DNA from 3 places in the Paenibacillus sp. JT31N17 genome. Region 2 is predicted to be linked to each of the others. Evidence: riboswitches for the same ligand, from Rfam matches in the RefSeq annotation. Region 2 holds a riboswitch; each other region holds the start of a gene.
What was found. A riboswitch is a leader RNA that binds a small molecule or an ion and turns the genes downstream of it on or off. The one in region 2 is predicted to bind thiamine pyrophosphate.

Region 1 (10,121 bases), on a different contig from region 2:
AAGCCATAAGCCGGAATCACTCTTCCCGGATGCCTTGCGGCAATTTCCCGGTTTATTTTGCAGGAATCCAGATGCATGGATACGGCAACGACTGCGGCAATTCCGTTGTGGAAAGCTCCATTCAGCAAACTCTCCCGTTCCTCCGGCGCATATAAATCCACATGCACATGCGCATCGATATACAAGCCTTCGTTCAAGCCGGTATTCCCTTTCAATGCATAGCCTCCTCCTTGCGCTTGCTCTCAAACGTTCCATCCGGCTTGAGAAGCTCATAAATTTCCAGCTTCATGGCATTGAATACCGGTTCATTCCACAGCTGCTCCCCGCTGCGCGGGCGCGGGAAAGGAACCGCAACTTCCCGGAGAACGACGGCCGGAGAAGCCGACAGCACAATGATGCGGTCCGAGAGCAGGAGCGCCTCTTCAATACTGTGAGTGACAAACAGGACAGACCGGCGGTGTTCCTCCCACAGGGACAGGAGCCAGGTTTGCATTTGCAATCTGGTCAGCGCATCCAGAGCACCGAAAGGCTCATCCAGACACATCAGGGGCTGAGGGGAAAGCAAAGCACGCAGGAACGAAACGCGCTGCTGCATGCCTCCGGAGAGGACATGAGGATATGAGTCAGCCAATCCGCTTAGACCGACGCGTTCCAGCCAATCCTTTGCCAGGGTCCGACCTTCTCTGCGGGGGATGCCCGCTATGGATAAAGCAAGCTCAATATTGCCCGTTACGGTCAGCCAAGGCAGCAATGCAGCCTGCTGCGGCATATAAGCGATTCTGCCCCGCTCGCCGAGACTGATTCGGCCGTCAATCCGGATCTCTCCTGAAGAAGGCCGCTCAAGTCCGCCAATAATTTGAAAAAGAGTCGTTTTCCCGCTGCCGGATGGTCCAATTAACGAGACGAATTCACCTTCCTTCACATGAAAGGTCACATCGGACAATACAAGCTTGGAAGAGTTTCCTTCATTAAATCGCTTGGATACGGCCTTCAGCTCAAGCGCATTCCGGGTCATTAGGTAATGTCACGCTCCTTTCTCGGGTTTGCGCCTGCTTCCGCGCACCAGTATTTGCTCAGCCAAACTGATAATTCCAAACAGAATGAGACTCAGAACGACAATGATCGCGATAGCGGAAAATACATTAGCCGTTTGCCAGCCCCGTTGGGACACCAGCATAAAGTTGCCCAGTCCCTCGCTTCCGCCAATCGATTCGGCGTAGATTGCGCTGATCACGCTGTAGGAAGCGGCGATTTTCAGGCCCGAGAACAGATAGGATACGGCGTTGGGAAGCTCCAGGCGCCAGAACAGCTGGCTCTTGGACGCACCGATCATCTTCATATAGTCGACCAGCTTGGGATCGCTTTGCGTAAGTCCCGTAAGCATGGCTACAACAACGGGAAAGAAACAGACGAGCATGATCAGTATGAGCCGTGGGAGTATGCCAAAGCCAAACCATACCACCAGTAGCGATCCCAGTGCGATAACGGGCACATTCTGGGTCAGAACGAGCAGCGGGTAGAAACCGGCTTTGGCTCCCGGTATAAGATGCAGCAAAGCGGCGAGCATGAAGCCCGCCGCCGTTCCTGCCGTAAAGCCGAGCAGAGTTACGCCCAGCGTTGACAGCGTATGATGAAACAGACGCGGCGCCTCCGTGACTGTGTTGGACGCAATCGCAAGCGGAGACGGGAGAATGTAGGGCTCGATATCAAAAACAGCCACCGCCGCCTGCCACAACACAATAAAAACAGCCAATACAATTACAGGAGGCCCATATTTGCGAAGCTTACTGACCATCTGGATATTTCTCCAGCAGCCTGCCCATGGATGCGCCGCTTTCGGGATTATAGTACACCTTGATTTGTGAGATTACGGATGGGCATCCCATTATGGTCATCGCATCATTCATCTCCTGGACGATAGACAACAGATGATTCAATTCCCCTTCCATCGTCGTTTCAAGCGGCGCCACGCGGTAGGGCACGCCGGATGCTTTAATAATCTCGATGGCACGGTCCACATACGGGATGACACTTTCCCCTCCAGGTGTGTGCGGCAGTATTTGAATGCTTAATAAGGCGTTTGCCATGTCGTTTCCTTCCCCTCTCGCTATTTTGAGTTCCCTCCGGCCTTTATCGGCTATTCGGGCAAAAATTCATTTGTGAAGGCTTTATCCGCCTCGAGTTTTTTATCCAGCAGCTTATGCTCAAACATCCAGTCGGCATAATTCGTCCATACTTCCGGTTTTTGCTCGCCCCAGCGGGCTGCATCATCCCGATAGCGCGGGCTGAGCCATTTCTGGCTGGCCCGGACCAGATCGGCGTTCAGATCCGGCTCCGCCTTGATCAGAATTTCCGCCGCATCCTCGGGATGATCGATCGCAAAGATATACCCTTCGGATGCTCCGGCTACGAATGCTTTTACAATGTCGCTGCGCTCGGCAATCATCTTCTCATTCGTTTCCAGCACAGGCGTATAATAGTCCAGCTTGTCGCTGTAATCGGTCAAGTAAACCATGTTGATTTTATCCCCGCGAAGCTCGGCCTCCACGCCGGTCCAGGCATAATAGATCCAGGCAAAATCAATGTTTTTCTTCACAGCGGTGAAGAAATCAGCATCGCCGATGTTCACGATTTTCACTTTGCCCGCATCCGCCTTCTGCTCCTGCATCAATGAATCGATGACGGCCTCCTCGGCCGGAGAGCCCCAGCCGCCGTAGGTTTTACCCTCAAAATCGGTCGGCGTCTTGATATTCTTGTCCGCGGGCGAAGCGAAGCCCGAGGTGTTGTGCTGGATGACGGCGGCTATGGAAACCAGCGGCACACCCTGAATCCGCGCTTGTGTAATCCCTTCCTGATAACCTACTCCGAAATCCGCCGCGCCCGTGGCCACCATTGTGTCGGCACCGGCTTCGCCGGGTTGGATGATTTCCACATCAAGTCCGTGGTTTTTGAAAAAACCGTTGTCCCGGGCTACATACAGCCCCGTATGATTCGTATTCGGCGTCCAGTCTAGCACCACCTTCACCTTCGTTAAGGCAGCGGTCTGTCCGGCATCCGAGTTGCCGGATTGCTGGCTGGCTCCGTCCGCATCCGCACCGCTGCTGTTTGTACCCGCCGCATTGTCTGCCTGCTCCGTATTATTCTCTTTGGCTCCGCAGCCCGCAAGCGTGAGCAGCAGGACAAGCACCGCTATTCCCCATTTTGCCATTGTGAACCGTTTGTTAACTGCCATGATCTGCGCTGCTCCTCCCCAATATCGTTCAAATAAGCGACAACATCTTCACATACCCTGATTTATCCATAAGAAAAAGCGCCCTCCCGATGGAAGACGCTTGTAAACGGCTTTGTAAAATCCGCCCCCCTGCTTTCACTTAAAACCATGAAAAACGGGCTGCTACAATGCAATTCCTACGCTGGCATTATCCAGATCAGGTCAAAGGGTCGGGATTGTAACGGTATCCCCTCTCAGCCGGCCTACTCCAGCTCCCCATGTCATATTCAGTTATGTCGCACCTCCTATTATAGCAAACAATGCGCAAAATGCCACCTGAATGTTGACATATAACTGGTTGCTTGATCCGTTAAATATACGGGGGCCTTGGGGTGATTTAACAACAGTTTGCCTATCAGTCTCATAAAATCCGCAAATAGAGGCCATTCTTGGCCTACTCCATTACGGAGAACTTGGAATAGCATGTAAGATCTACGAGGAAAGGGGGAAATCAGCATGGGAACTTTTCTTGATCAACGCAGCTCGATGAATGCAAATGCTTCCGGCTCCATCAACGTTGCGCTTACAGCAGCTCCGGTATTGTTCGGTGTTGTTGGTCTGCAAACCCGCAGCGTAGCGAACCCGATTGTGGATCTGACAGGAACAATCGGATTTAGCGCTACTGCTCCAGGCTCGACCGTTGCTGTCCAGGTTGTTCGCGGAACCTTGATTACAGACACCATTATTTATTCCGCCATCTTCACAGCCGGTATTGCAGGCGCTAATACACGCAGCTTTACCGTACAAGACCTATTGGCACCCGCTGCTGCACAAACGACTTACTCTGCTTTTATAAACAGTCTCGCCGTTGGTGTATCACGGATCGGCCCCGAAGTATTCTGGGGAATTGCCTCTTCAACGGTCTAATTCTTCAAAGAAGCTATACGGCCTAGACCGTGTAGCTTCATTTTTTACCTATTTACGCACTGGAAAGGGTGAATTGAATTGATTTCGGTCAGTTTATGCATGATCGTGCGTAATGAAGAGAAGGTAATCGCACGATGTCTCGATTCGATTGCGGATTTGATGGACGAAATTATTATCGTCGATACCGGATCGTCGGATCATACGAAAGAAATCGTATCCAGGTATACGAATCATATATACGACTTCGAATGGATTCACGATTTTGCCGCCGCGCGCAATTTTTCCTTCAGCCATGCTACCAAGGATTATATTTGCTGGCTTGATGCGGATGATGTTTTGCTGGAGAAGGACCGTCAGGCATTCCTGAAATTGAAAGCCGGCCTGACTTCCGATTATGATACGGTCCTGATGGATTACGTCCTGTCCCGGGACTTTCAGGGAAATGCCCAGCTGTTTACACGCCGCAACCGGCTGGTTAAACGTGCGCGCAGTTTTCAATGGGTCAACCCTGTACATGAAGTGCTCGTTGTCGACGGCAAGGCGCTGTCTTCCGGCATCGAAGTTACCCACGCGCCTATGCGCGAGCATAAAGACCCGCTTCGGAATATTTCGATACTGGAAGAAACGATCCGCAAAGAACAGGGGAACATGAGCGCCCGGGTCCATTTCTATTATTCTAATGAGCTCATGGATCACAAACGCTGGGATGAGGCGATTGACAGCTATGAATCCTTCTTAAGGAGAGAAGTCGATTATTTTGAAGACCACCACGCAGCCTGCGGACAGCTTGCGCATTGTTATCATGCAAAAGGCGATGCGAAGAAGGAACTGCAGAGCCTGCTCAAATCCTTCGAGTATGACCTCCCCCGCGCGGATATTTGCTGCAGAATTGCCTATTGGCACGAGGAGCACAGCGATTACGAGAAGGCCATATTTTGGTATGAGATGGCGCTCGCACGGGAAATGCCCCCGAACCATTTCGGATTAATGAACAAAATATGCTGGACCTGGGCGCCGCACGTGCAGCTGGCAATCTGTTACGGGAAGCTCGGTCAGCTGGACAAAGCCTACGAACATACTGAAAAAGCTCTTGAATACTTGCCGGGCGATGCGAATCTGCTTGCCAACAAAAGCCAGTTGGAAGGCGCTCTCCGGTCACTGAAAGCTGCAGAAACCAAGGCTGCGGCAGAAACGGCGGCAATTAAAAACGAAGGAGGCGGATGATCCCCGTGAAGACGAGCATCATAGTCCTGACATGTAACGGACTCCCTTATACACAGAAGTGCATAGAGAGCATACGGGCATTTACGCCGCCGGATGCTTATGAACTGATTGTGGTCGATAACGGCTCGTACGACGGAACCGTGAAGTGGCTTCAAGATCAACCGGACCTTAAGGTCATCTATAATCAAGAAAATCTCGGTTTTCCGAAAGGCTGCAACCAAGGGATGGAGCTGGCCACGGGAGAGAATCTGCTCCTGCTCAACAATGATACGGTGCTCACGCCAAGATGGCTCGACCAGCTTCTTGCCTGCCTTTACAGCAGCGGAGAAGTCGGCGCGGTTGGTCCCGTCACCAACGCTGCCGCTTATTATTCGGCCCTTCAAGTGCCTTACAGCTCGTTGGATGAGATGATCCCGTTCGCCGAACAATATAACCGTTCTGATCCTTCGAAATGGGAGGAACGCCTCAAGCTGATCGGCTTTTGCCTGTTGATGAAGCGAGAGGTTTACGATGCCGTCGGCTTCCTGGATGAGCAGTTCACGCCAGGCAATTACGAGGACGACGACTATTGTCTTCGTATCCGCAATGCCGGCTACCGGCTTATGATTTGCACGGATACATTCATCCATCACGAAGGCAGCGCCTCATTCAGGGGTGACCCGCAGGCTTATTACGGGCTTATGCAAACCAATAGCCAGAAGTTTAATGAGAAATGGGGCTTCAGCCCGGAATATTCCCTGCTGATCCGTCATGAAATATTACAGCTTCTCGACGATCCTTCAGCGGAGCCGCTACGGGTGCTTGAAATCGGCTGCGCCTGCGGAGCTACGCTGCTCGAGCTTAAAAATTGGTATCCGAATGCCGAGCTGCACGGGATCGAGTTGAATTCGAGCGCAGCTGATATTGCTTCCCGATTAGCAAAGGTCCGCACCGGAAATATCGAAACAATGGATATCGAATATCCCGGGCTTTATTTTGACTATATCATCTGTGCGGATGTTCTTGAGCATTTAATGGAACCCTGGAATATTGTCCAGAAGGTACTTCCGCTTCTGAAAGAAGAAGGCAAACTGCTGGCCAGCATTCCGAACGTCGGCCATTATTCGATTATCCGCGATCTGCTGAAGGGGCAATGGAATTATACGGACAGAGGGCTTCTGGACGTGACGCATCTTCGGTTCTTTACCCGCTCCGGCATTGAGCGCTTATTCGCCGGAACCGGCTATGCCTACTTGCAGTTTCGCCGCAACATCATCCAGCCTTCGAAGGAAGACGAGACATGGATGGAGAACATGGCGGGTCTATTGGGCAGCGAGATGCATGAAGAATGGCGTACGTATCAATATTTGGTGAAAGCCTATAAGAAACAGCCGCTAATCACATCATCACGGACTGAAGCCAATGAGAGGCTGAAATCCGTAGTCCGCCGGATCGAATGGGATATTGAAATGGAGGATAGCCGTAAGGCACTGGTTGAAATGTTCCGGCAGCATGATGTAAGCGAACAGGATTTGGCCGAAGTTATCGGACAGGATCTTGTCTTTCCCGCGAAAACCGCTTCAATCGTCGCTGACATTCTGGTCGATAGCGGGATCTTTGATTCCAAGGAGGAGCTCCTCCAAAAACTGTTGAAGGAAATCGGCTGATATGAACGGTAAGGACCCGCGGAAAATTGCCGTCATCAGCTGTGTGAATAATGAAGCTAAATATGCGGAATGTCTGACATTCATTACGGCACTGAAGGTCCCGTCCGGGTTCACAGTCGAACCGATTGCCGTGAGGCAAGCCGAAGGTATGGCCGCCGGCTATAATCAGGCAATGGGCAGCACCGATGCCAAGTATAAGATCTATCTTCACCTGGATGTGCTCATTTTGCACCGGAATTTTTTTATCGACCTGATCAATTTGTTTGAAAATAACCCGGATATCGGGCTTCTTGGCGTTGTCGGCGCAAAAACGCTTCCTGTAAGCGGCGTCTGGTGGGAAACAACCGAGAAGGTCGGGAAAATCTATGACTCCATAAGCGGAAAAGCGGTGTTATCCGATTGGGGAGGGGTTGATGGAGCCTTAACAAGGGTTCAAGCGGTGGATGGCCTGCTGATGGCAACGCAATACGATATCCGGTGGCGCGAGGATCTATTCGGCGGCTGGCATTTCTATGATACCTCGCAATGCATGGAGTTTCTCCGTGCCGGTTATCAAGTCGCCGTTCCTTATCAACCAGATCCATGGTGCTGGCATGATTGCGACATCACGCCCCTCGGTGAATCCTATCGTCAAGACAGGAAAATATTTTGTCTGAATTATTTCCACCCGGAACAGCGAACATGACGATACTGCATGACAAACGACGAAGCCGGTCTCCTTCATGGATAAACCGGCTTCGCCGTTATGGGCAGACAGCTTAATTTTCTCTGAAAATATGGGACAGCTTGGATTTCACAATCTGTTTGGAGTCAAACTTTTTCTTGATTTTATGGGACCCGCTTATTCCAATTCCCAATGCCTCCCCGAAGTTCGCCTTAATCCATAGGAGCGCATCGACAAAGGCTTGCCCGCTTGGCGCCACTTCGATAAAATCCACGCCGGCTTCGAGGTTGAACCGGTCATTCCGGGGATTAGTCGAAACCAGAATGCAGCCGGTCGACATCGCATCGACAGCCGCCGTTGTGGGAAACCCGTCCAAGGCAAACTGATCGACCGTACTGCAGTTCAGAAATACATGCGTTTTCTCGTAAACGGATTTTAATTCTTCCGGACTTAATACCCCATAGCAGGTATAGCTCGTATTCTTCAGCAAATGCAAATGATCATGCCAGTCGCCCACCAGATTCAAATGAAACCCATCCGGAAGCCCGTTGAAGGCCTCGGCTAATAAAGGAAATCCTTTTCTTACGGAATTATAAGCGCAGAAAGTTAATTGTATCGGGGAGCTGATGGATTTCTCCGAATAGTTATACAAATCGGTATTAATGACAACCGGATGGTACAGACTCCCCGGAACAGCCTTCAGCACTTCCTCTATATTTGTGAACACCGTCGAACTATGCCGGGCCGCGATGCGCAGAAACTCCGCTTGTGTCCATGGGACAAGCCCTCCCCCGGGATATATCGTCGTATGGAGTCTGATTTTCCGTTCATCCATAAACGGCTTGATGTTCCAGTACGGATTCGAGCCAGGCATGTAGCTTCCATCCGGCAGAAAGCACTTGCCCAACAAGCTTAATGTAAGGTTTAGAAAAACACAATAAACATCGGTAATGCCCTCCGATGCCGCAATCCGGGTAAATTCGGAAAAGGGATACACAGGGGCGGGAAAGCTGTCATCAAACGGTTCAGCCGCAAAGAAAAGCGTATCCGGTTTTTGGCTGAACAGCTCCATGCTTTCCCAATAACGGAACCCGCTCAATTTCCATGGGAATCTGGTATCGATCACAGCCAGACGGCGCGAAGAGGATAGATAAGAAGAATCCTGCCCTTCTGCTGTCATGGAGCGCTCTCCTCCAATCCGGGAGATACCGCAAAGAGGACCGTCTCCTGCGCATAGATCGTATAATGTCCCAAATAAAAGCGGTAGCCTAATTGCAAGTCGTCAATATATTGTGCAATATCCCCGAAATCGCTTATTTGATGATAAAGGGTGATGGCCAGCTTTGGAGTGAACGCCTCCAACGTCTTCCTGGCTCCCTTCAAGGCGTTCAATTCGGCGCCTTCGACATCCATTTTGATAAAATCGACCTTTTGAATACTTCGTTCCCGGACCAGATCGTCGATTGATAGAGTCAACGTCTCTTCACAGGCCTCCGGAATTCTGTTAAACGAAACATAACTGGCCGGTCCCTGATCCGCATAATACAGCAATTGTTCCGAATGGCTCCAGACAGGACGATCCACGATTGAAATACAATCTTGAAGCTGCGCGTTCATGGACAGGTTGCGTTCCATAATCTTCAAATTGCTCGGTATGAACTCAATTGTATATACATGACCCTCAGCCCCGACTTCATGCGCGAAATAAAGCGCCGTGTCTCCGAAACACCCGCCGGCGTCAATTACAATATCGCCAGGGCCAGCTTTGATTCGAAAAGGCGGATTTGCATATTCATACTGTTTCTCAGCGAACGTGGCGCTCAAGCCGACCGATAAACCATACAGCTCAAGCTCATAGCCCAATGGATGCAAATCAAACCGCTGCAAATCCCATTGATGATAATGGGTCCTGATTGTGTCCCCAGCCCTGCCCAATTTCCTTACAAATTGTCTGCTGCTCCAATACGCGGGCGAGTTTAAAGGCAGCTTTACTTTTTTATTGCCCAATATGCGGAATGCCATCAGCTTGACGAGCAGATCACGCGAGGGCTGGTCGGCCAGAAGAGCATAGAGCCTGGAAATCCCGGTCAGATGTTTCAAGATGCCTGTCTGTTCCTGAACCGTATTGACAACGATCGCATCCGACGGAGGAACGTGCATCAATTCAAACAGTTCGATATCGATATTATAGAAATGCTCATTGGCCGAATTTTCCAGCAGCTCTATGACCAGCGAGTCCAAAAAATCTGCGGGTTTGCAGGCTCCCTTCCCCGCATCATACTGAACCGAACGCTCTGCCTCGAGCAGCTCCTGATTCCACTTTCTCCCGAGGTTCGGATCGGGAGATACTTCGACCGCTTTTGCATAATAGTACACAGCCTCCTGGAAACGTCCAAGATAATAGCAGAGAACGCCGAGCTTATACAAATGCATTCCGTTTCTGCTGTCT
Region 2 (10,121 bases):
CAGAACAGCCATGACAGGTTCGGACGAGGCGGTCTTGGAGAGAATGGCAGATTTGACCAGCAGCCCCATGACCAGACTCCAGACCGGCAGACCCGGAACATTGCCCGAGCCTACCTGGTAGATGAGCTCCGGTCCGTAGGCCCTGCTCATCCCGCCGGTTCTGCGGGGCCGGAATTCATCCAACACGGCGCTTGAGTCCAATTCCTCCTCCAGGAAACGGAGCAGCTCTTTCCTGCGGAACAAGCGCATGAATCGTTTGAGCTCCAGCCTGATCATATCCCGGTCATAGCCGGTCAGAGCCGGAAGCCAGCTCTCCGCCTTCCTCCGCAGCTCATAATCCGGATTCGTCCACAGCTGCACGGCGGCATCGATAACATCCACAATCTCGCCGGTTTGCAGACCAGCCAGGTAAGCGATGCGATTCATTGTCACCTTCGCGGCAATTTCTTCTATTTTGGACCGGGTCAGAATTGGAAATGACAGAATGACGGTTCCCTCGGATGTCTCAAGCCGCCGCTCCGTGTAGCCGTCAAAGATAATTCCGCGGGGCACCGCGTAGGCCGGGTAGACAGGGGGCTCTGCTGCTGATTCCCGACTCGCCCGCCCCGCGGCCCCTTCTTCCCTATCCACTCCATGCCGCCTGCTTCAATTGATCGACAGCGATCGAGCAGCCGCGCGCCTCCGAGCCCTGAAGGCGGCCCTCCAGCAACAATCCCCTGTCCGTCATATAGCCAGTATCCTCGGTCAGTATAGCCAGACTCGAATTCCAGTTTGCCAGGTCGAAATGGGCCAGGACACCGGATTCACCCTGGCTGACCGGCTCCAGCGTATCCGGATCAAGCACCAGCGTCTTGATCCATGCCGGGCCCGATTTCACATACATGGGCTGCGCATCCGAAACACTCGAGCTCACCGTCCGGTCATAGAGCTGGGAACTCAGCTCCGTCATCCCGTACATATTCACGAACCGGCTGCGGTCCAGACAGAACGCAGCTGTAAAAGCCTGATGCAGCTCCTCCACCGTCACTTCCCGCGCCTGCCCTTTCAGGCCGCCGGTATCGAACACGAGACTGCCTGCGGGCAAAGTGAACTGAAGCGAGCGCTCCTGGCAATAATCAAGAAAATGAACATAGGAGAAGGTGGTTCCCAGGATCAGAACCGGCTCCACGCGGCTCTGAACAGTCTGCATAGCCGAAGCCAGCCCCTCCATATCCAGCCCTGATCCGGCATGATAGAAGTTACGGCTGTCCTCACTCCCATACAGCTCTACGGCCCGGCTGACATAACGGGACAGCGAGGAATTCGGATTCAGATCGCTTCCTGGCGAGATAACCCAAATCGTCATCCGCCGGGTATCCGGCAGCACGAAGTCGGCAAACGACAAAGCCATCGACCTGTCCCACACCTGAAGGGTCGGGTGGTAATTGCGCCCCTTCTTGTCCGCATTCGTCGTTCCGCTGGTCATGAATACCGCTTCCGCCTCTTCCGGCGGCTCGCAGGACAAGGTCAACTCCTTGAAGCCCTGAATCGGCAGCGGCGGAATTTCTCTCCATTCCCGGACGTTGAGCGGTGATTTCCGGCGCGCCTGGCAGTACTTCCGGTAAGGGATATTATATTGAAACTGGTACTGAAAAAGCTGCAGCGCCAGCTTATTATAGGCTTCCTCCAGTGCAGGTTCGCCGCTTTCCGCAGCCGATCGGGCACCGAAGCGCTCCATAAAAGCCAGAATTTCCTGTACGATGCCTGCAGATTCGTTTCTCATGAGCTCAGCTCCCTTGGCTTGGGCCTGAATATCCGGAACCAGCCGGGTATGTTGACAAGCAGCAGCTGCAGAACAATGGCGGTCAATGCGCCAACCATGATCGTGTTGGACAGGAACTTACCGGCAAAGCCTGCGGCGCCCTCAAAAATAGGTGGCAGTGAAATTGCCAGCAGGATGGAGAGGCCGGCAATCGTGAAATTCGCTTCCGTCTTGGCCATACGGCCCAGGATGCCGACACCGGAATAGATCAGCGAAGCGGCGGCCGGCAGGAATAAGCCTCCCACGACGGCACCAGGCGTCACGACCAGAATCGCCCCGGCTTTAGGCACAAAACCGAGAATCAGGAAGATCACGCCCGCAGCCGTAACCGCATGCCGTGAACCGATTCCTGTAAGACGCAGCAGCCCGACATTTTGCGCATAAGCGGTTGTCGGGAACCCGCCAATCAACGTAGATACCACCGAGCCTGCCGCTTCTCCGGAGAATCCGTACCGGATCCGCTTGGCGGTCAGCGGTACACGCACCATATCCGAGGCGGCGTGATAGACGCCCATCGCTTCGATGACTGCAACCACATACGCGAAGAAGAAGGTTGCGAAGGTTGGCAGGTCCAGGGTGAGAGAGCCGTAAGGGAGAAAATGCGGCAGTCCGAACCAGCTTTTTTCCGCAACGGAGGAGAAGTCGATCTGGCCCCATCCGAACGCGATCAGATCGCCAACCAGCAGCGCGATCAGGAAAGCGAAGGAACGCAGAACCCCTTTTGCAAATACAGACAGCAAAATAACGACAAGCGCCGTTGCAATCGACATGGTCAGCACCGGAGCGGTCGCGAAGGTATCCGTGCCTGGCGACCCGCCCAGAAATTCGGAGAGCGTAAAGCCTGAGAGCGCAATCCCGACAACCAGGATTACGGAGCCGGAAACCACCGGGGAGAAGATCGATTTCAACCGGCCCAGCACGCCTGTAACGGCCAATGCAAAGACGATAAGTCCGCTCAAAATAATGCCGCCGCCCGCTGCCGCCAGGCCGTTATCCTTGCCTGCGGAAATCATCAGGGAATCGAAGGCGGCCGATGGCCCCTGTACAACCGGAAGCTTGACCAGGCGTGTCGCCTGGACCAGCGTGACCAGCCCCGCCGCGATGAATATCGCGTTGACCATATTGGCGGCAAGGGCCATCGGCAGACCGATCAATGCGGCCACAAATACGGGATCCAGCCATACATTGGATACAAATACATGCTGCAAGCCATAAAGAATATTTTTATGCGCCGGAAGCTTCTCTTCCACCCCGACACTCAGATAGACCGGCTCCTGATCGGGCAAGTCCTGCGCGCTTTCTCGTTCCTTCATGCTCATAATTCTCCCTTTCCTGCATTAACCTTGGAATGTCACTTGAAGCTGGATTCGCCTGAAGGGCTGACAATAACTTGTTCATCCCTTCCCGGGCTATCCAAGATAGCGGTGGTAAAGGCCTTTGGCTTCGGCCTCATCGCTGGTGCCGTGCACCAGCACCCTTCCATCCTGGAAGAGCACAAGCCGGTGAGGGGCAATATGCAGCGTGACCAAATATCCGTTGAACTCTACGCGCCCCTGCTGCGCCAGCTTGGCCGCTTCCGCTTCCAGGTCGCGTTTCACGGGAGCGGGCGGACGGATCTGAACGGTATCTCTTCCGCATAACACCGCTGTTCTCGTATGGTTCGATGCCGACAGGAACGGGTAGGTCGGCCTGCTCCCGCAGGAGAGGCAGTGCTCCTTCTTCAGCTTCTCCACCGCGATGGAGGAATGCTGGTTGTTCCACAGATCGAAGGAGGTCAGCCTGCCGCGAAGCGCTTGGCGCCCGCCTGTGAGCAGCTTAAGCGCCTCCGCCGTCTGATAGGCGACTACCATCTGCACCGCAGGGCTGATAATGCCTGCCGTGTCGCAGGTCGCTCCCCCAAGCGGGACGGTTTCGAGCAGACAGTTCAAGCACGGCGTTTCGCCCGGAAGGATCGTGTAGGTGATGCCGTAGCTGCCCACACAAGCCCCGTAAATCCAGGGGATACGGTGCTTCTGGGAAATATCATTGATAAGCAGCCGCGTGTCGAAATTGTCCGTGGCATCGATAATGACATCCACTCCCCGGACCAGCTGCTCAATGTCGCGGGTCGTCACATCCATGATCAACGCCTCGATCTCAACCTCCGAATTAAGCGACTGGAGCCGCTCCTTCGCGGCAATCGCTTTGGGCATCCGCCGCTTCGCGTCCTCTTCGCTGAATAATTGCTGACGCTGGAGATTGCTCCACTCCACATAATCGCGGTCCACAACCGTCAGCTTCCCGACACCCGCGCGCACGAGCGCTTCGGCGTTGCCCGTGCCCAGCGCTCCTGCTCCAATAAGCAGAACATGCTTGCTTCCAAGCTTCTCCTGCCCGGCCGTGCCAATGGGAGGAAACAGCTCCTGCCTGGAATAACGCCCGTTCAATTGGAGCTCCAGCCTTCCATCGGGCTGCTGGCCGACGCATACCGTTTCTTCGGAATTCTTCCCGCCTCGAAGCCAAGCCTTCCCGCCTCAATGGCAAGCTTCATCGCCAAGGCCATCTTGACAGGATCCCTGGCGCCGGAGACCGCCGTGTTCAGCAGCACGCCATCAGCGCCCATCTCCATTGCAATCGCAGCGTCCGAAGGTGTCCCGATTCCCGCATCCACGATGACAGGAACGGTCGCCTGTTCAATAATGAAGCCGAGATTCAGCGGATTGATAATCCCAAGACCTGTGCCGATCGGCGATGCGCCCGGCATGATGGCATGCACGCCCAAATCCTGCAGGCGTCTGGCCAGCAGAACATCATCTGATGTATAAGGCAGAACGGTGAACCCTTCGGCAAGCAGCATCTCGGACGCCTTCAGCGTCTCGATGGGATCGGGCAGCAGCGTCTTGAAGTCGCCAATCACCTCGACCTTGATCATATCGCAAAGCCCGGAAGCTTTGGCCAGTCTGGCAATTCGCACCGCTTCCTCCGCGGTCTTGGCCCCTGCCGTATTCGGCAGCAGCGTGTAGCGGCTCACATCCAGCATCTCCAGAAAATTGGGCTGGCCCGCCTCAAAAATATTCATCCTTCTCACGGCGAACGTCAGAATCTGCGATTCCGAAGCCTCGACGGCCTGCTTCTGGATTTCAAAATCCGGGAACTTCCCTGTGCCGAGCAGCAGCCGGGAATGAAATTCATGCGCTCCAATCTTCAACATATCAGCCACCTCCTACAAAATGGACAATCTCAATGCGGTCTCCGTCCGACAGACGGGTATCCTGGTGAGCGGACTTTTCCAGAATGCTCTGGTTCCACTCTACGATTACTACCTTCTCCTCCAAACCGAAATGACGGAGCAGGTCGTGCACGGATGCTAAAGTACCGGGCACTTCGACGTTCTCGCCGTTAATGTGCAAATTCATCCTGGTTCATCGCTCCTTTCATGTCCATCTGCCGGTCCAATCGAAAAGCGTCGAGATAATCGGCCTCTGCCGCTTTTCCCTCCGCCCAATCAGCGGCCAATTGCCCGGTAATGGGACTAAGCAGTATGCCATTGCGATAGTGGCCGGCCGCCACGTACAAGCCACGCAGCTCTTTATGCTCCCCCAGGAAAGGCAAACCGTCCGCAGTCTGCGGCCGCAGTCCCGACCAGGCTTTCTCCCATTCCGCATGCACAATATCCGGAACCAGCAGCTTGGCGGCTTCGAGGAGTTTGCCAATCCCCCCCAGCGTGACTTTGCGGTCATAGGAATGCTCTCTCATTGTGGCTCCGACAATAAGCCGTCCGCCCTTCTTGGGAACAAGATAACAATCATGGCTGAATATCGTCGCCTGCACCAGCGGCGCATGGGTAAGCACCGAGAAGCATTCTCCCTGAACAGGGAAAACAGGGCTTGAAAGTCCAGCCTGCTCCATAAGCGGCCCGCTCCAGGTGCCGGAGGCAATGACGATGCGGCTGCCGTACAAGGTTGTGTCCCGGGTCCGGACGCCGCATACAGAGCCCTGCTCCAGAACAAGCGATTGCACCTCCGCATATTCCCGTATATCCGCTCCCAGCGCCGCGGCCGCCTTGGCAAAAGCAAGGGAAAGCTCCGGGGCAAGCACATGCCCGTCCTCTTCAACAAGCATGGCGCCCAGAATATCCGGGGCAAGCGCCGGCTCGAGCTTGCGAACCTCATGACCGGTCAACCAGCTTGCCTGTTGCCCCGCTTTGCACTGAAATCCGATCGCATGCTGAAGCTCGTTCATCTGCGCGACGGTTGTGGCGATGCGCAGCAGCCCCTTGCGCTCCAGTCCGATATCAATTCCGCTGAGCTCTCGAAGCTGGGCGGCAAGTGAGGGGAAGAGCGCGCGGCTGCGGAGGGCCAGGTCGAATAAAGGCCCCGCTTCGTTGATTTCCGCCTGTGCGGCAAGCATGCCGGCAGCGGCACTGGAGGCCTGCCCGGCAAGCCGGTCACGCTCCAGCAGCACAACCTTCATGCCTCTTGCCGCCATATGGTAAGCGACCGAGCTTCCAATCACCCCGCCGCCCACAATGATCGCATCAAAAGTATTCGTCATCTGATTCGTCTCCTCGTCTGTTCAAAGCTTCGGCGTACTGCAAGGCGGCCCGCAGAGGATCCGCCGCCTGCATAATGCCCGACAGCACCGCTACACCCGCTGCTCCTGCTGCCCGGACCTGCTGCACGCGCTCCGGATTAATTCCGCCAATGGCGATTACGGGTATATCCGCGCTCCGGACCATATGCGCCAAAGCGCCGATCCCTCTCGGCTCCTGCCCCGGCTTGGAAGCCGTTGGGAATATATGGCCATAAATCAGGAAATCCGCCCCCTGCTGCCGGGCCAGGACAGCCTCCTCTGATTCATGCACGGAGCAGCCCAGACGAAGTCCGGGAAAAGCCATTCTGGCTTCCCGTACGCCCAGACTGCGGTAGGATAGCTGAGCGCCCTGCAGCCGGGCGGCCCATGCTACATCGATACGGTCATTAATCATTATTTTCCCGGCCGGAACGCCTTCGGCCAGCAGAGCTTGCACCCCCTGCCACAGCTCGGAAGCATTCCTCGCCGGTTCCCGCAGATGAAAGGAAGTCACATACGGATGAATCTTCCCGGCAGTCTTCGCATAGGCTTCCAGATCCTGCCGGCCATCCGAAATTACATGTAATTCCAGTGCCGTCAAACTATCACCGCCCTCCCAGACTACGGTATGGATAAAAACACAAAAAAGACCGCCCTCCAGATAAGAAGGCGGCCCTGTTCAACTAGGCAATAGCATACTTATTCATATGCCGATAGACCAATCGTGAGACCACTTCCCTACGCTGGTATTACCCAGATCAGGTGCAAAGGGTTTGAATTCATCTTCAATCTCAGCCATTCGGCTCCCCTAGTGATACATCCTATGCAATTGGCTTTATACTATCACGAATGCTAGAAAAAGCAAATAAAAATCTGTTGAAAGGCTGCAAATATGCGGGTCCAACCTTATACAACCAGGTAAAAGCCGCATCTGAAAGGGCAAGCATTGCGGAAATAATTATCCTCTCAATACCCGCCGGCATACGGGCTTTTCGGCTCTGCTCCCTGATGGTCGAACTTCGCCATATAAGCCCCTCTCTTCTCGACTGTTTCTGCCGAGGAACTCATCGCCTGCTTCAGATCCCCTTTATGCACGTCATTCACGATCCAGCGCTGTCCGAACCCGGCATGCACCACTTCGTCGGCCCAGTCAAAATCCTGGAAGGTCGTCATGAGCGGATCCCGGGCAATGTCGCGGCAAAATTCCCATTCCTCGCGTTTGCCAGGCGGATACTTCATCGCCGCTTTCTCGATGGCAATCGTCAGATGCGTATAGGCCTCGTCCGGCTCGAACAGCTGCAGCGTCATGTCCAGCCAGCCCGTCCAGTTCGGCTTGTCGTAAATATCATAGCCCTTGACCCGCAGCGCCGCTTCGCCGAACCAGGAATGTCTGACCTCGTCCCAGGCATGCCTGGCGGTATCGAGGTAGAACTCCCAGGGCTTGCCTTCGGATTGAAAGTGGACGCAGGCAACCGCTTCCGCCGGAGACATCTCGAAGAAGCGCGTAAACATCATCATTTCGAATCGGCCCGCCTCGGAGTCCTCGAACTGAAATTCCTTGAATTTGCTCACTGCGCTGCGGAACCGGCCGTCGCGCGTGCTGGAAGCAGGCAGCTCGAATGGCTGGGCGGCAACCGCAAGCTCGGGATCGGGCTCCTCCTTGGCGAGACCCCCGTCAATGCCTCCGGCTGCAGCCAGCAAATTACGAAGGTATCCGACCCAGCGGTCGGCATCGGCCACCGCTTTCTCAGTGGACTCGGCCGAGAAATGCCGCACGGCCTCATTCCCCCACTCCAACTGCTCCTCCCGGTCCATCAATTGATGCTTCAATAAATGAATCGTCGGCTCATCGACAATGGGCTGGGCGCTTGCCATATATGCCCGCGCAGAGCGGATTTGATCCGGTTTCACCACCTCGAACAACGCTCTCATCAGCTGCAGCGTATCCGCGGATTTCAGCACCTCGTCCATCAGCAGCTCCAGATTCGGGTCCGGCGACTTGTCGAAGGCCGACGAGCTCATTCGGAGCTGCTTGCAGCGGCTGCGCAGCTGATCGCAATGCGAGGCATCCTGCCACATCAGGCGGGAGAGCGCCCCCTTCACCTCATATTCGGGACGCGCCACCATATGCCCGGCCTCAAGCTTCATCAATCTGCGGTCCACATAGCCGATTCGATGCAATTTGTGGGATGATTCCGCTACCGACATGCCTACTTTGCCATAATTCTTGATTCCCATAAATGGATGCAGCATATAAATATTCCTCCCCGCAAATAAAAGTACTCTATTAACCCTTCAATCCGGTTGTAGAAATTCCTTCTACAAAATGCTTTTGCGCCAGGAAAAAGATAATCATGCAGGGCAGCATCGTCAGTAATGACATCGCCATGATCTGATTCCATTGAATATCATAGGTGGCGTCGATTGACATTCTCAGCGCCAGTTGAAGTGTAAATTTGCTGACGCTGTTCACATAGATCAGCGTGTTGAAAAATTCATTCCACAGCCAGATGAATTGAATTATACTGACGGAGAACAGCGCAGGCTTGCACAGCGGCATCAGGATCCGGGTCAGAATCGTAAAGGAATTGCAGCCGTCTATTTTCGCCGATTCATCCAGCTCGCTCGGCAGACCGCGTATAAATTGAACCATCATAAAGATGAAGAACGGATATCCGCCGAGGAAAGCCGGAACGACAAATGGCAAATAGCTGTCCAGCCATCCGAAATTCCGGAACAGCAGGTAACGCGGAATGATCAACACCGCATGGGGCAGCATCAATGTTGCTATCATGACTGCCAGCAGCACCTTCTTCAGCGGAAAGTGAAACCGTGTGAATCCGTAGGCGACAAGAACGCTTGAGACGACCGTACCGATGACAGTGGGAACGACCAGCAGAAAGGAATTGGCGTAGAACGTTCCGAACGTGAATTGACCGGAGCCCTTCCAGCCTTCCACAAAACCGTCCCAGATCACCCGCTTCGGAATTAATCCGATTGAAGTATAAATCTCTGCATTGGACCGGAAGGAAGCCGCCGCCATCCAGAGCAGCGGGTAGATCATAATAAAGCCGAATACGATCAATACCAGGTAAGCGCCGATTTTGGACAGATTCTTCATCATTTGCCACCATCTTCGTAGTACACCCATTTGGATGAGGATTTAAAAATAACCAGTGTAAAAATCATTATAATGACGAACAGCACCCAGGATTGTGCCGACGCGTAGCCCATTTTAAAATACTTGAACCCGTTCTCATAAATAAGCAGCCCGTACAGGTAGGTGGAATTCAGCGGTCCGCCGCTTGTAATCACCATCGCCGCGGTAAACTCCTGGAAAGCGTTCACCATCTGCATAATGAGGTTAAAGAAAATAATTGGCGTAATGAGGGGAAACGTGATGCTGACGAACATCCGGGACCGGGATGCCCCGTCGATCCGCCCCGCTTCATATAGCTCGCCGGGCACCTGCTTCAGCGCCGCGAGGAACAGGACCATGGACGATCCGAACTGCCACACTGTCAGCGCGCTGATCGTATACAGGGCAATATCCGGACTTCCCAGCCAATCGATCGGAGCGATGCTCAGCTTCCCCGTCATCTGATTGACCAGCCCTTCCCTGGAGAAGAGATATCTCCAGAGCAGAGCTACCGCGGCGCTGCCTCCCATAATGGACGGCAGATAATAAATGGTACGGAAGAAATTGATCCCTTTCAGCTTCCTGTTCAGAAGAATGGCAATCAAGAGAGCGAAAGCAAGCTTCAAAGGG
Region 3 (10,121 bases), on a different contig from region 2:
TTATTCGTTCACTTTTGCCGGGAGGTCTATCAGAGATGTTGATGTCTATAAGTTCGATATAGTAAATTCAAAACACAAATTTTATTTTGACCAAACGAGACCTGGAGATTCTTATGATAGATACTCAGACAGGATAAGTAAGGATATAACTAGTGCAAAATCAACGGCTAAAAAAGGTAACGGAACAAGTACAATAGATTTCAGAGTAGAAATAAACGCCCAACTAGATTCCGAAATTTTAATGGATCTACGTGCAGAGGACCCTACAAGTTGTTCCGGTTGCGGACCAAAAGTACAAGGATACAGGTTTTACTTCCCTGTACTCCTAGAATTCGAACTAGATGGCCAATTGGTAGTCAATCATTACAAAACAGATGGAACAAATCTGAATACAATATTTCCCCAAAAGTTTTATGACATGGTTGCAGGGCAAACCTACCCTAAAGTAGACCCTGAAACGAATGCGTCTTACAAGTACGTGGGATACAAAAAAAGTACGACGGGGGATGCGCCAACGGGGAGTATAATAAACGGGAAATTACCGCCGTTTACGTATGATGCCTTGTTTGATACCTACACTTTGAATTTATATTATGATGCAGTTACTGTTCCCACAGATGGGAAAGCCATCATTAAACACTTCGATGAGAACGGAAATAGTTTGGATTCCGTCTTTAACGACCGGGAGCAACCTTTAGAAAAAACAAAGCCATATAGCTTTACGCATACGGATAAACCTGGATATACCTATAAAGGGTACAAGATAACGACAAGTGGGACACCACCCTCATCGGGATTACCTACGATAGGAGAATATAATTTAGGTACATATGACGGAAGTTTTGGAACCTTATTTCTTTATTATTACTATAAGGTTGATTCTGTAGCTGGGGAAGTAAAAGTAAGGCATATGGTGAAAACAAGCTCTTCGGGGCCATACAGCCTAGCAGGAGAAACAACCGTACCAATAGCGACGCTACCAAACAATTCCTCTCATAACCCGGTTAGCAGCTATGGAACGATAGTCGGCAGCAACGTGTCTTACGTAAGTTATTCCAATACGGTAACCCCAAAAACGGGATCAGCTCAAGTAAGCTTAACGTCTACCCAAACCAGAGCGTATGTCTCATTTTTTTATCAAAAAAATCAATCGATAACCGGCGATTTCGACGTCATCCCTACGACGATATCCTACCGGGACAGCTTTACGCTGCATCCCAGGGATTTCGAGCTGCATGGCTGCACATACATATCGCATTCTTTCAAAATCGAACGGGGCATAACGTGGATAGGGCCTGATGTGTATGGGCAAACCACGGACTCCGTCTATACGTATAGCACCTATCCTTCGATTATTGGGGTAGGCACACATAATGTCTCTATGAAAATTAAAACAAGCTGCGGCGAGCAATGGGTGGGACCCAAAACATTGACGGTAACAGGACCATCCCTCAACAATCCGCCAGAATTCACGATTGCTTTTGTAGATCCGGCACGGCCTACCGTTCCCGTACATGAAGCAATCGAAGGTGCGGTTCTAAACCTTGTGGTTATTCAGGATCCATCTGTTCCTACACCAACCGACCCGGATGGGGATAACCTGTACTTTGATGAGTTTTTTTTCGCGTCCAGCGATTCGCAATGGATCCAATCATTGCCGGGAAAGTACACACCCGTCCCGTGGGGCATGTACAGCATCAAAATGGATACGAGCGGCGTTCATAATATCAGCGCTCAGATCCACGATGTGTGGGGATTGTCGGCCCAGGCATCCACCTATATTCAAGTCAGACCGGTAAATCCGATACCTGTAGCCAGATGTCCGGCAACCGTCATCGAGAATCACGCGGTTCCGGCTTCTGCCTTCGATGCCAGCGGCAGCTATAGTCCCGTATCGGGAAGATCGATCAATCATGGCCGGGATGAGTGGACCAACAAGCTCACTTCCTACACGAACGGAACGGACCATGATATTACCGTTCAAGTGTCCTTGCATGTGTACGATACCAAAGGGCTCAAATCTTTAAACCAGTCCACCTGTACGATTATAGTTAAACCCGATCTGCCCCCGGTGGCTAAGCTCGATGTGCCGCCGCTTGGGATACGGAACGAGCCTACAGTCATTCTTAATAAGTCGTACAGTCCCGATGGCGATGAAATTGTCAAAGCAGAGTATCAGTACAAATACGATGCGAGAAACAACGGCTTTGCTGACGATAGCTGGCAGACGGTTACCGGACGCCTGGACAAGCTCACGATCAATCCGGACAAGGTGGGCAAGTATCTCTTTTACGTTAAGGTGACCGAGGAATTTGGCCGGTGGGGAGATACTCTGGGGACTGCACAGACATTACTGACGCTGGATATTGTGAATAATGCGCCGGAGGTTTCGTTTGAGGTTGAAGGGAAGAATCCTCAGCCGGATTTGAATCCTTCCACTACCATTCGCCCGGAAGTGATGATCAACTGGCCGGTCTATATCACCAACGATACAAAGGAGGTATACAACAAGAATTACTTATGGCAAGCGGTCGGCGGCAGCCTTGTAAGTGGAGAAGGCCGAAACTTTGGCGGCTCACGGACCTACACATACTCGGAGACGAGCAACTTCGACACCTTCCTGAAGACCTTTGATATGAACAATAATGGATTCGGGAATAATCGTCTTTCACCCTGGCGAGCTGCAACCCGTTTTAATACCGGTATGACGGACCTTCTCATTAACAAAAACGGGACGCATGTACAGTTCGATCATGGGACATCCCAAATCAGGTCAAACAAAAAACTTCTTTATTTTGATGAAAAGCAATACTTGAATGGAAAAGTCATCACGACTCTCTATGCGTTGGACCCTAAGAAAGTTTCTCCGCAAGAATCGTATATGGACAGCAGCAATTTTAATTTGCTCTACCGTTACACCAATGGTTCCCCTTACGTTTTTACGAAGACCTTGCCGGGAACCTACTTATTAGACAAATGGGAATTGGCTGATCAGTATATTTATATCCAGAATAACGATACATTTACCGTGCTGAATGCAAGAACAGGTGCAGAAGTGGCAACGAAAAATGCAGCTGATATGGGACTGAGTAATACGGTCAACGGAGTCAGCAACTGGACCATAAGCCATGCCAACGGAAACAAAATTATGGTCCGCCGGGACAATAATAGTAATCAAAATACAACGTGGACCACCCAATGGAGAGAAGTTGGCCCGGATCTGTCGGTTGCTGAAAAACCTGACTGGCTGATACCGGCTTCGCGTTCTTCCATTCAGGAGCTAAACTTGGTTTACAAAGTATTATTGCCGATCTATACCGATCCTGCAGGAGCCTTATATACGTATCAAGGCTATGCCTCAACAGGCCCCAGCAATACTTATTTCCGCGACATGAGCGTCACAAAGTACAATCCGGATATGAGCTTAGCCTGGAGACAATACTTGACGGCTGCAGGAGAGCCCGGCTATACCGGCCAAGATATCAATGGAGGCGGCAGCAGTATCACGCGCTATAGCGGATTTGCCATGAACCCCTTCAATAATGAAATAACCGCGAGCAATTACGAATATCCCAATACGTACTTCACCGTCTTGAATGCAAGTGACGGCACACCAAAGAGTCGAATGGCTCAGAACGGCATGACAATACCAACCTATCGATTTGGAACGGATGGCGATACCCCCTACACCATGGATTGGAACGGGAACTATATAGCAGGTGCCAATAAATCCATGACTGCAGACGGGTATACAACCGATTTTGAGATCGATAAAGGGATGGGTGATTGCGGAACGAAGCCAGTCAACATTTACGATCAAAACGGCGCACTGATTGTCCAAAACGGTTCAGGGTGCAACTGGGGTAATGGCGGTCAGATCATGGGGGAATATTTTGGAGATGGAGCGTTCTTCTATGTTCAATATGAATCCGCCAGGGATCAACCTTCATTAGGCGTTGCGATAGGCACGCCCACCACCACGCCGCTTGTTAAAAAGACGTTTACGAACGGTCAATATGTATCTGACCTTTCACTCAACGATGTGGAGATGAAGTTCAGCTTCCGAATGGAGGACATAGACTACGACCGGGAGATGGCCGGCTTCTCCTTCCGGATGCAGGATACACGAAACCGGTACGCGGTGGAAACCGATGGCCATGTGTTCAATCTGGTGAAATACGTGAACGGCGCACCGACAATGCTGAAAGCAGGCTCGTATCCGTTTGAATCAAACAAAAGCTATGCCCTGAGGATCAAGACGGTCGGCAGTCAGATCGATGTGTTCCTCAATAATATCCCGATTCTGACCGTGGCGGATGGCAGCTATGCAGAAGGGCGTTTTGGCTATTTCAGCGACAAAGCCTATGTCGTGTTCAGCGCCTTCACGTACAAAGCGATCCAGAATAAAATTGAATGGTCGGACAGCTACGCGATATGGGATGCAGGCACAGCCACGGCGGAGGCCGCTTACCATAACATTCAGTTTCTGGATCCGGAGGGCGATCCCAAGGCGGGCTCCTACCAGTGGAGCATTCAGCATACGCCGCGTTTCATCAACAATCAGGGCGTGTCGGCCATGAACGGTCAAACCTTCAGCTCCGAGCGGCTGACCTTCGATAAGGTAGGGGATTACATCGTTACGCTGCGGGCGAAGGACGATCCGCACCCGAGCTATCTCTATTCGGATATGACCTTTGACGAATACCGTAAAAACTCGAATCCGTTTGCGAAAAGAGTGACCGTTCACCGCAGGCCGGTCTCTCAGTTTATGGCCGTTCCTGCAGCTGACGGCAAACTGATCTGGACCGACAGCAGCTATGACCCGGACCGGTATGCCAGTCCTGACAATTACTCAACTGAACCGTCCACCATTGATTACCGGGCCACCCGGGGAATCCTGGAGAAGAAGTTCTACTACGCCACCCCGTCGGGGAGCATTGTCTACGAAAAGCTTGTAACTCCGCAGGAACGGGGTTTATATGAAATTGGCATGGCTGTGAAGGACGAATATGGCGCATGGTCGGATTACACCGTTGTATCCCTGGATATCTCCACCATACCGACACCCAATACGCCGCCGGTTCCCGGATTCACGACGAGCTATGTGAATACTTTCCGCAACGTTCCGGTTGTTATGAATTCTGCGGCCTATGACGCCGAGGATGGCGGACGGGAGAACCTGCCGCATGCGTACTACATTCGCAATATGACAACTGGCGATGGGGAATTATTGCAGAGCACGTCACGGACATTCTGGAGCAAGGTGTTCAACACACTCGGCACCTTCAATATCCGTCAGGTCGTGCAGGATTCGGCAGGAGCCGAGGCGCAGTACAACGGGCAGGTCACGATATACAACCAGATACCGCAAGCCCGGATCATAGTGCCTGAAAGCACGGATCAGAATAATCCGGCGAAGCTAACGGAATTCCGGCCGGCGTTTCAATGGAATTATGCGGATGCTGACGGAGATTTGCAAACCCGATACCAGCTTCAGATTTTCAAATATGGCGGAGAGCTGTATCGGGATACGGATATCAAGCCGGGCCGGGAACTCTCTTGGCGGCCAACTGTCGACCTGCCTGAGCATGTGTACATGTATGTCGTAGTCCGTGTGTATGACGGCTATGACTGGAGCAATTGGAGCGATCCGAAATACTTCTATATCGAAACGAACCGGCCGCCTGCAGCCGATTTTGACTGGACCCCCAAACCGGTGTATGAAGGGGATTCGATCCGGATTGGCCATACCATTGACGATCCCGACCTGGATACTTTACAGGTTATCTATATTGTCAAGGATCCGGAGGGAGGCTCACAAACCTTCAGCTCCTTTCTCAATAGTCCCTATGGTCACACCGGGCCAGGTTTTAGAGGAGACAAGGCAGGGATCTATAAGGTCGAGCTTACGGTCCAGGACGGCGAAGCGCCGCCGGTATTGGTGCGCAAGGACATACCGGTGCTGCCGCTTGACGTCAAGGGTCAGGTGCTTCATACGGATTTGTGGGACCAGCGCCGGAGAGAATACAATATGAATCAAAACGGCGATGCAGACAGCCCGCGCGGTTATGAGGTCTTTTGGGCAGGTGAGAAGTTTTTGCTGCATGCCCAAACGACCGATACGGTAACAACTACCCAAGCGGATACTGTTGAGGTGACGATGAACGGCTTCACGACCCATCTGGATACCGCGAACGCACGGCGGACCAGCTGGAGCGGGAGTATGTGGGATGAGAGCTTCGAGAAGCTGGAGGATGGACCGCTGACGTTTACGTTCACCTCTACTTACAACAACGGGACCATGAAGACAGACTACGTAACCGTCACGGTTGCAGGCAATGTGCAGCAGACGGTTGGCATTCATCGAAGAAATTGAACATTATAAGTTGACTCCGTGTGCGTTCACGCGATATAGTCGTACTAGGAAATCCACTAGGGGCGCCCGCATGGGCTGAGATAAAGCGCTGATCGCTTTGGTCCCTTTGAACCTGATCTGGGTTATGCCAGCGTAGGAAAGTGGGCTTGTCTGTGCGATTATGGGCTGGATCTATGCTGTTGTCTTTTCGCATAGACGGGATGCCTCACTTATTCGGATAATGAAGCATGGTCTTCATGCTCCGGATGGAAATTGCCGCATTCAAACCGCTCCCATGCCGGAGCGGTTTTTTTAACTTTATAGAATTTATAAGCTTCACTCCTATAAATTTCTATACGGTCCAAGGGAAGAAATTTGCTCAGCCGCAAAGGACGGCAGAACGGATTCTTCCTGGTTCGCTCCAGCATGATAGTGTGTCAAGGAATGCTGTCGGTGAACGGGCTGAAGCCTGCTCATACCGGGAACTAATAGGACAGGGAACTGCCTGCCCTTTGCTCGTTCCAATTTTTCCGCACCGTCTATGCCGCTGTCCTTGCGAGCCTCCTAGGGGATTATCCAAATTACCTTGGGAGGTTTTTTGATATGACGATCATGGCTGGAGCATTGCCGGGCAGTCGCAAAGTGTATGTGCAAGGAAGCCGTTCGGATGTGCGGGTGCCGATGCGGGAGATTGAACTGTCGCCAAGTATCAGTAGAAGTGGCGAGGTACAGATAAACGAACCGGTTCGGGTATATGATTCCAGCGGTCCGTACACGGATTCCGCTTATCGGGCCGATGTGCGGAACGGTCTGCCGGCGCTTCGCCGGTCATGGATTGAAGATCGGGGAGATGTGGAGCGCTATGAAGGGCGTGTGATTCAGCCGCTTGATAACGGTTTCCACTCGGAGAAAGCGGCAGGCAGCCAGGGAGCAGAACCGTACCCGGCTTTAAACCACACACCGCTAAGAGCTGTCCGCGGCCGCAATGTGACCCAATTATTTTATGCCCGCAGGGGAATCATTACGCCGGAGATGGCGTTTATTGCTGTTCGTGAAGGGGTGGAGGCAGAGCTTGTGCGAAGCGAGGTAGCGGCAGGAAGAGCTATTATACCGGCGAATATCAATCATCCCGAAAGCGAACCGATGATTATCGGGCGCCGCTTCCACGTCAAGATCAATGCCAACATCGGTAATTCAGCCGTTGCTTCGTCCATCGAGGAGGAAGTGGAGAAAATGACATGGGCTACCCGCTGGGGCGCCGATACGGTCATGGATCTCTCCACGGGCAGGAACATTCATACAACCCGCGAATGGATCGTGCGAAACTCGCCGGTTCCGGTCGGCACAGTGCCTATCTACCAGGCGTTGGAAAAGGTGAACGGAAAGGCGGAGGATTTGAGCTGGGAGGTGTACCGCGATACTCTGATCGAGCAGGCCGAGCAAGGGGTTGATTATTTTACCATTCATGCGGGTGTGCTGCTGCGGTACATCCCGCTTACGGCCAAGCGGGTAACAGGGATTGTTTCGCGGGGCGGGTCGATTATGGCGGCATGGTGCCTGGCGCATCAACGCGAGAATTTTCTGTATACGCACTTTGAAGAAATTTGCGAAATTTTGAAACAGTATGATGTTTCATTCTCTCTTGGCGACGGGCTGCGTCCGGGCTCCATTGCAGATGCCAATGACGAGGCTCAATTCGGGGAGCTGGATACTCTTGGCGAGCTGGCTCAAGCTGCATGGAAGCATGACGTGCAGGTGATGATAGAAGGCCCCGGCCATGTACCGATGCATCTGATCCAGGAGAATATGGAGCGTCAATTGAAGGTGTGCCGGGAGGCGCCGTTCTATACATTGGGTCCGCTGACGACGGATATTGCTCCCGGCTACGACCATATCACTTCGGCTATCGGGGCGGCGATGATAGGCTGGCTTGGTACGGCGATGCTCTGTTATGTCACACCGAAGGAGCATCTGGGACTTCCCAATAAAGAGGATGTGAAGGAAGGCGTGATTGCGTACAAGATCGCGGCGCATGCCGCTGATCTGGCGAAGGGGCATGCGAACGCGCAAATACGGGACCATGCGCTTTCCAAAGCGAGGTTCGATTTTCGCTGGCGCGATCAGTTTCATCTCTCGCTTGATCCGGAACGGGCGATGTCCTATCACGATGAGACGCTTCCTGCAGATGCGGCCAAATCGGCCCATTTTTGCTCGATGTGCGGTCCGAAGTTTTGCAGCATGCGAATCACACAGGACATCCGCGAGCAGGCTGTTCGGGACTTGGAAGGAGAAGATAATGCAAATCGGACAGGATTTGAAGCACAGCTTTAGTAGGCGGTGTTCCTTCTTTTTGCGATGCTGATTGACTTCGTCCAAAACGGCATGCAGACCGCCCCGCCACCCCTGTCATGCCGCCTATAGACGCGCCGGGCGGCTTCAGTTTAAGTTAAAGCGGCTGGTAAAATATTGAACGATAGCGTTATAATAATGAACAATCGCTCTTGAGAAAGGATGCTGCTGTCCATGCCCGTCACCTCGCATCTTCTTCGACTAGAAACTCCGATTGATCATCAGATCTGGGAGGAGACGTACGGCAATCCCGAGCTGTATCAATGGTTTCTGGAACATAAACGATAAGCAGGTCAGTGCCGCCGGAATCAGTTCCGGCGGTCTTTGTCTACCGGTTCCGTACATCTTTGACATGCAGACATTCACCCTATTGCAATAAAGACGGAGAAAGCCGTTTCTGGCAGGAAGGTTTATAATGAGCAGACAACCACAATAAGGATGGTGGAAAACCATGATTACACACTATGCGGGGCTTCAGCTGAACACGGTATCGATTCCAAGCGCAAGGCAGTATTATCATGAACGTCTGCTGCTGCCTATTGTGGAAGAATCCGAGAGCCGCATTGAATTCCGGATCACGGAGCACTGTACGATTGTATTTCAGGAGGCATATGAGCCTGTTGCTCCGGCGCATCTGGCGTTTGAAGTTCCGTTCTCGGAATTCGACGCTCTTGTCGCCTTCCTGAGGAGTCGGCAGGTCATGATCGAGAAATGGCCGGATGGCAGAGAAGTGGATCATTTTGGAACGGGACAAAATATTTACTTTCGCGATGGGGATGGAAATTTGCTCGAACTGATTGCCCATCCTTATATCAAGGAGGATATCGTAGCCCCCTCCGGCGCTCTTCGTGTTCTTTATATGCGCGAGGTCGGATTTCCCGTCGAACATGTGAAGGCATTCCGGGAGCGGCTGCAGGACATGTTTGATTTTAAGCTGGATAAAGTCTACGATAATTTCACTTTTGCCATCGGAGGAACGGCTCATTTCGTGCTGACCGCCAAGCAGCGGCGATGGATTCCGATCTCCATGCTTGCGCTGCCTCCCCGAATGCTAGTAACATTGGGAGTCTCGGACGAAAGTTACATCCAGGTGGTGCGCAGCCGTCTGAGGGAGGAAGAAATGGTTTCCGCCAATGATAGAGAGCTTCATATGATCATCAATGATTACCAACTGTGCCTGCGGGTTGCAACAGGCTTCGGGAAGAATCTGCCGGCGCTTCTTCATTTGCCGCTGTCTATAAAGGATTAACGAGAAACGATAGAGGGACTGTCTATGATAACCAAAGAGGATTTTTTTAAGCGCAAGGCAAAGGAAACGGGCGTCAAGCTGAATGAGATTCAGCGGCAGGCGGTCCTTCAAACCGAAGGCGCGCTGCTGCTGCTTGCTTCTCCCGGCTCCGGGAAAACGACTACCGTC

Region 1: it holds a riboswitch for thiamine pyrophosphate, as region 2 does, so the genes downstream of both, AC0YOB_RS13955 (ABC transporter substrate-binding protein) here and AC0YOB_RS00320 (thiamine phosphate synthase) in region 2, are expected to answer to the same signal.
Region 3: it holds a riboswitch for thiamine pyrophosphate, as region 2 does, so the genes downstream of both, thiC (phosphomethylpyrimidine synthase ThiC) here and AC0YOB_RS00320 (thiamine phosphate synthase) in region 2, are expected to answer to the same signal.

Annotation. Positions count from the first base shown of each region.
Region 1 covers NZ_JBWDNP010000003.1:460,141-470,261, reverse strand. Annotated here, with positions in the region: gene AC0YOB_RS13975 (TatD family hydrolase) at 1-215, opposite strand, end outside; gene AC0YOB_RS13970 (ABC transporter ATP-binding protein) at 212-1,015, opposite strand; gene AC0YOB_RS13965 (ABC transporter permease) at 1,025-1,795, opposite strand; gene AC0YOB_RS13960 (thiamine-binding protein) at 1,785-2,087, opposite strand; gene AC0YOB_RS13955 (ABC transporter substrate-binding protein) at 2,138-3,208, opposite strand; TPP riboswitch at 3,389-3,500, opposite strand; gene AC0YOB_RS13950 (hypothetical protein) at 3,728-4,138, shown strand; gene AC0YOB_RS13945 (glycosyltransferase) at 4,217-5,362, shown strand; gene AC0YOB_RS13940 (glycosyltransferase) at 5,368-7,008, shown strand; gene AC0YOB_RS13935 (glycosyltransferase family protein) at 7,010-7,693, shown strand; gene AC0YOB_RS13930 (glycosyltransferase) at 7,767-8,852, opposite strand; gene AC0YOB_RS13925 (FkbM family methyltransferase) at 8,849-10,105, opposite strand.
Region 2 covers NZ_JBWDNP010000001.1:67,895-78,015, reverse strand. Annotated here, with positions in the region: gene AC0YOB_RS00355 (acyl-CoA reductase) at 1-630, opposite strand, end outside; gene AC0YOB_RS00350 (LuxE/PaaK family acyltransferase) at 623-1,762, opposite strand; gene AC0YOB_RS00345 (uracil-xanthine permease family protein) at 1,759-3,114, opposite strand; gene AC0YOB_RS00340 (thiazole biosynthesis adenylyltransferase ThiF) at 3,211-4,227, opposite strand; gene AC0YOB_RS00335 (thiazole synthase) at 4,224-4,991, opposite strand; gene thiS (sulfur carrier protein ThiS) at 4,993-5,196, opposite strand; gene thiO (glycine oxidase ThiO) at 5,180-6,334, opposite strand; gene AC0YOB_RS00320 (thiamine phosphate synthase) at 6,318-6,953, opposite strand; TPP riboswitch at 7,071-7,172, opposite strand; gene AC0YOB_RS00315 (hypothetical protein) at 7,319-8,605, opposite strand; gene AC0YOB_RS00310 (carbohydrate ABC transporter permease) at 8,640-9,476, opposite strand; gene AC0YOB_RS00305 (carbohydrate ABC transporter permease) at 9,473-10,121, opposite strand, start outside.
Region 3 covers NZ_JBWDNP010000002.1:349,354-359,474, forward strand. Annotated here, with positions in the region: gene AC0YOB_RS09130 (hypothetical protein) at 1,037-6,376, shown strand; TPP riboswitch at 6,425-6,532, shown strand; gene thiC (phosphomethylpyrimidine synthase ThiC) at 6,959-8,686, shown strand; gene AC0YOB_RS09140 (VOC family protein) at 9,156-9,953, shown strand; gene AC0YOB_RS09145 (ATP-dependent helicase) at 9,978-10,121, shown strand, end outside.